DNA from 2 places in the Marinobacter sp. CH_CUG1437-1 genome. Region 1 is predicted to be linked to the other one. Evidence: riboswitches for the same ligand, from Rfam matches in the RefSeq annotation. Region 1 holds a riboswitch; the other holds the start of a gene.

What was found. Region 1 has a riboswitch for cobalamin ahead of WA411_RS01455 (TonB-dependent receptor plug domain-containing protein). Riboswitches for the same ligand answer to the same signal wherever they lie in the genome.
Region 2: linked by a shared signal. The riboswitch ahead of WA411_RS02905 (ribonucleoside-diphosphate reductase subunit alpha) and the one ahead of WA411_RS01455 (TonB-dependent receptor plug domain-containing protein) in region 1 are both predicted to bind cobalamin.

What each region holds. Positions count from the first base shown of each region.
Region 1 covers NZ_JAYMEW010000001.1:306,735-309,210, forward strand. Annotated here, with positions in the region: gene WA411_RS01455 (TonB-dependent receptor plug domain-containing protein) at 1-1,611, opposite strand, end outside; cobalamin riboswitch at 1,747-1,969, opposite strand; gene WA411_RS01460 (putative nucleotidyltransferase substrate binding domain-containing protein) at 2,091-2,476, shown strand, end outside.
Region 2 covers NZ_JAYMEW010000001.1:636,464-638,939, reverse strand. Annotated here, with positions in the region: gene WA411_RS02905 (ribonucleoside-diphosphate reductase subunit alpha) at 1-1,290, opposite strand, end outside; cobalamin riboswitch at 1,418-1,596, opposite strand; gene WA411_RS02900 (DUF3047 domain-containing protein) at 1,799-2,476, shown strand, end outside.

The DNA of each region.
Region 1 (2,476 bases):
GCGGTCACTCTCAGCAATAAAGCTGGCGCCCACAGACCACTGTGAGAACAGGCGATCGATATCCAGACGCAGGTTCTTTTCCGCGCGGCGTGGTAAACGGGCGCCGGTATCGCGGTTCTCGGTATCCGCGTAGGTTACTGCTGCCGCCAGATTCCAGTCAGCCGTCTCGATACCGGAAGAAACCTCAACGCCACGGATTCTGGCCGTCTCGACGTTTTCCATGGTGCCCTCAAAGGTCACCGGGTCAGACACGTAGGTAATCAGATCCTTCACGTCGTTCTGATAAAGCGCAATGTCCCAGTACCACTGGTCATATCGCCCGGAGAAACCGGCTTCGACCATCTGCCCCTCTTCCGCATCGAGGTCAGGATTACCGGTGTAGAACGGCACCGTCAGGTAAAGGTCATTAAAGGTGGGTGCCCGGAACGATGTCGCATAGCTGAGGCGAAAGCGATGGGCGCGGTCCAGCTGGTGACCGAAGGCCACACCGCCAGTTTCCTCTTTGCCATAGGCCTCGTTGTCATCCAGACGCAGACTGAGCATCAGATCGGTGGCATCAAAGTTCAAACGGCCCTGCCCGAAAACCGCGCTATTGGTCCGGCTGTCCTCTGTGAAGTTGCTGGTGCCATCGACTTCGTCAAGCATGACCTCCGTACCCAGAACCAGCTCATGAACACCGGCCGTCAGGGTGTTTTCCCAGCGCGCGGAGCGAGACAGGGTGTCGAACGTGCTGGGATTGGCTCCGAAGGTATCCTGTTCGTCACGGGCTTCCGAGAACTGGATCCGTGTGCGCCAGTAGTCACTGGCAACCGCTTCCAGATGCAGCCCCATGGCACGGATCAGGAAATCGGTATCACCGCCTTCAAACTCGGTATTACCTTCAGACTGGAACACCGTCAGCCCTGCGCCGCCGCCCTGGTCAAAACTGTGGCTCAGTTTGGCCAGGCCCCCAGCGTTCCGGAATCCTTTGTCCTCGCCGCCAGCACGCAGGTTCGTGCCATCGGTATCCGAATAAACGCCACCGGCCAGGAACGACGAACGGCCTTTCCGGCCAGCCAGTCCGGCCGTTACCTCACGGGTTTGATGGGAACCGCCTTTCAGCTCGCCCCAACCCTGGCGCCCGGCCTCCGGTTCCAGGGTGAACGCCTGGATGACGCCACCGACCGCATCGGCTCCGTAGAGGGAGCTCTTCGCGCCCCGCACCAGCTCAACCCGCTCCATCAATTCGGGAGGCAAAAACTGCCAGGGTGGGATACCCGCGGAGGCAGAGCGCAGGCGGATACCATCGAGAAGCAGCACGGTACCTGAGCTGCCCGCGCCACGCAGGAATACGCTGGTAGTCTTGCCGTAGCTGCCGTCCGATACCACGTTGATCCCCGGCTGGGCGCGCAACAGGTCGCGGAATTCCGCGGGCTGTTGCCGATCAATATCCTCTTTCTCGATGACCGTCACTGAAGACAGGCTCTCGCCAACGGTCTTGGGGCCCAGTGTCGCGGTAACCACGATCGGATCCAGGGCATCGGATTCTGGAGAAGACTGGGCCGAAACGGCCAGAGGCAGGGCGGCCAGGGAAACGCCGGCCAACAAAACAGGGCATTGAATTCTGAACATAGAGCTTGCTCCGCACTCCGCGCGCACCCGCACGGGAATCTGGTTTTCGTTGCGGAACAGGGAGTAGGGGCAGGCGGTAGACTGGCAACAGAAAAGCGGAACCGGCATATCACCCACCCAGGTTGCCCACCGCAACATCGGGTGTTTTTCCAGGCCGGTCTCCGGGCTGGCAGGCGGAACCTGGGGTTCCCGGGCAATCACCTTCCCATGTCGTGGCGACACAGTGGCGCATAGATTGCCGTTGTCCTGCTTACCGTTGCGGGGGCAGCATCGGACTTGCACTGGCTGTGCCAGGCTCACCGATTTCCCGTTTCACCCGTCGCGCTTTGCGACGGACACCTGAAAAAAGTGTGGCAAGGCTAGCAACACCCGGGTAACCGGTCAATGAAATCCATCAAAGGTCGGCATGGCCGCAGGCCTCTGCCACTGCTATATTCCTTGACTGACAATCACTTTTCCTCGCCAGAACAGGGAGTTTTATGCAGGCTGAGCTCATCGACATCCGCAATCACTTGGCACAATACCCGCCGTTTGACGAGATGCCCGAGGAGCTGCTCGATAGAGTGGTTGGCGAAATAGAGGTTGTGTATTCCAAGGCTGGCAGCCAGATCCTGGAGCTGGGTGACCCGAGCCGCTGGCTCTTTTACGTGCGCAGTGGCGCCGTTGAAATCTACCGGCGAACCGGAGAGCTGTATAACCGAATCGGTGAAGGTGAGGTCTTCGGCCAGTTTGGCCTCCTGATGAACAGGAAGGTACGTTTCCCTGCCAAAGCCATCGAAGACACCCTGCTCTACAAGATCCCTTATGATACGTTCCAGTACCTCTGGGAAAATGACGACAACTTCGCCGATTTCGTTGAGATCGA
Region 2 (2,476 bases), 330 kb from region 1:
CGCGCCCTTGCGCTTGCCGCCCTGGTTTACCGCCACCGCGGTGTCATTGACTACTTTCAGGAAAGGCACCACACCCTGGCTCTGGCCGTTGGTGCCCTTGATGTGGGAGCCCAGCGCACGGACTGGCGTCCAGTCGTTACCCAGACCGCCCGCCCATTTCGACAGCATGGCGTTGTCGCGGATGGCGCCGTAGATGTCTTCAAGGTCGTCGCCCACCGTCGTCAGGTAACAGGACGACAGCTGGGAGTGGCGGGTACCGCTGTTGAACAGCGTGGGTGTGGACGCCATGTAGTCGAACGACGACAACAGGTTGTAGAACTCGATGGCGCGGGCGTTCGGGTCGTCTTCCCGCAGGGCCAGGCCCATGGCCACGCGCATGAAGAAAACCTGTGGCAATTCGAGGCGGGCCTTGTTCCAGTGCAGGAAGTAGCGGTCGTACAGGGTTTGCAGGCCCAGGAAGCCGAACTGCAGGTCACGCTCCGGTTTCAGGGCGGCTCCCAAACGCTCCAGGTCGAAAGCGGCCAGGGCTTCGTCCAGCAGTTCATAACGAATACCTGCCTCGATAAAGGCACTCAGGGCCTGTGGATAAATCTCCGCCAAGGGCAAACTGATGGGCAGGCCAAGGGCGGCGGCATTCTCCAGGCGAAGTTGCTCAAGGAGCAGGCGCGCGGTGACGGCACTGTAGTCCGGCTCCCGCTCAATCCGGCTGCGGGCGGTCATGATCAGCGCCGACAGAACGTCTTCTTCAGCGATGCCGTCATAGAGGTTGGTCAGGGCATCTTCCACCAGGGAGTCACCGTCGATGCCCTCCAGCCCTGTGGCGGCCTGCTCCACCTGCAATTTCATCAGGCCCAGGTCCAGGGGAGCGATTTCGCCGCTAGTCTTTTTCACCGTCAGATGGGGGTGTGCCTCAACCGGGGCGTGACGGGCACGCTCGCGGGCATGCTCCTCCCGGTACAGCACGTAGGCGCGGGCCACCTTCTGTTCTTCGGCCCGCATGAGAGCCAGTTCCACCTGATCCTGGATGTCTTCGATATGAACCTTGCCACCGGCTTTCAGGCGGCGACCGATGGCCTGGATCACCTGGTCAGTCACCCGATGTACGGCATCGTTGATTCGGGCAGAGCCGGCGGCCTTGTCACCTTCGACGGCGAGGAAGGCTTTGGTCACGGCAATGCTGATCTTCGACGGGTCGAAGCCGACAAGGGTGCCGTTGCGCTTGATGACCTGAAGGGATTCGGTGTCGGTGTGCGAAGTTGGCCGGGGTTCGGCCAGGGCTGAGGCAGACATGTGTGTTCTCCTGAATACGCGTTGAATTCCTTTCACCATCGCGTACGCAGGGGCACACCTCGCCAGAGGAATGGCTGGGCATAACCGGTCTGCTCACCCTGGGTCGCGAAGGTGCAGTCAGGAGCTGTGAAGCTCCGTATCCCTGGCAGGTCTTCGGACTCAGGGGCGTGAATCGTTCGATTCGGCCTCGCTCGGCGACTTCCCGGTATCAACCAGTGTCGTAATGCCGTGCTTGTTCCCCAATACCGCTGCGCGTCAGTTCCGGAGTCTCACCGGATTCCCGATACCAGAATGTGTGGGGTGATCACGCGCTGACCGATTTGGTTACGCACTGATCACTACATCTGGTATTTGACCAAGGATGAAAACACTATATACGGGTAGCTTTTGCAGGACAAGGCACTTTCCGGTAAAAGATTTGTCTGCAACGGAAATACCCCGAAAGAGGAGAGGCACGATGAAGAAGGTCGGTTACGGAACAATCTGGGGCCTGCTCCTCGTTTCCTTGATGCTGTCTGCGCCCGCCAGTTCGCAGGAGGCCGCTTTAACACCCTTCTCCCGGATGCAGTCCCTCAATGACGGCTGGGAACCTCTGGAGTTTCCCAAGATCGATGAGCTCAGTCGGTATGAACTGACCACCGAAGATGGTCAGCAGGTTGTCAGGGCCACCACCGAAGGTGGGGCATCTGGCCTCATTGCCCGGGTACGATTGGAGCCCGCCGATTCACTGATTCTGCAGTGGCGCTGGAAGGTCTCGAACGTGTTCGAGAAGGGTGATGCCCGGGAAAAGTCAGGTGACGATTATCCTGCCAGGATCTACGTTGCGTTCGAGTTCCAGCCTGAAAAAGCAGGCTTCTTCGAACGCGCCAAACGCAAGACGGTTGAAGTGTTATTCGGAGAGTCCCTCCCGGGCAACGCTCTGAACTACATCTGGGCCAATAGCCTGCCCAAGGGCGAGATCGTGCCCAACCCTTACACCGAGAAAACCATGATGATCGCGGTGAATTCAGGATCAGAACAGGTCGGTGAATGGGTCACCGTGGAACGTGACATTATGGCCGACTACCGGAAAGCGTTTGGTGAGGAACCACCACCGGTGGTCGGAATTGCCATTATGTCGGATTCCGACAACACCGGGGAAAAAGCAACGGCCTGGTATGGGGATATCTTTCTTGATCCCGAATCG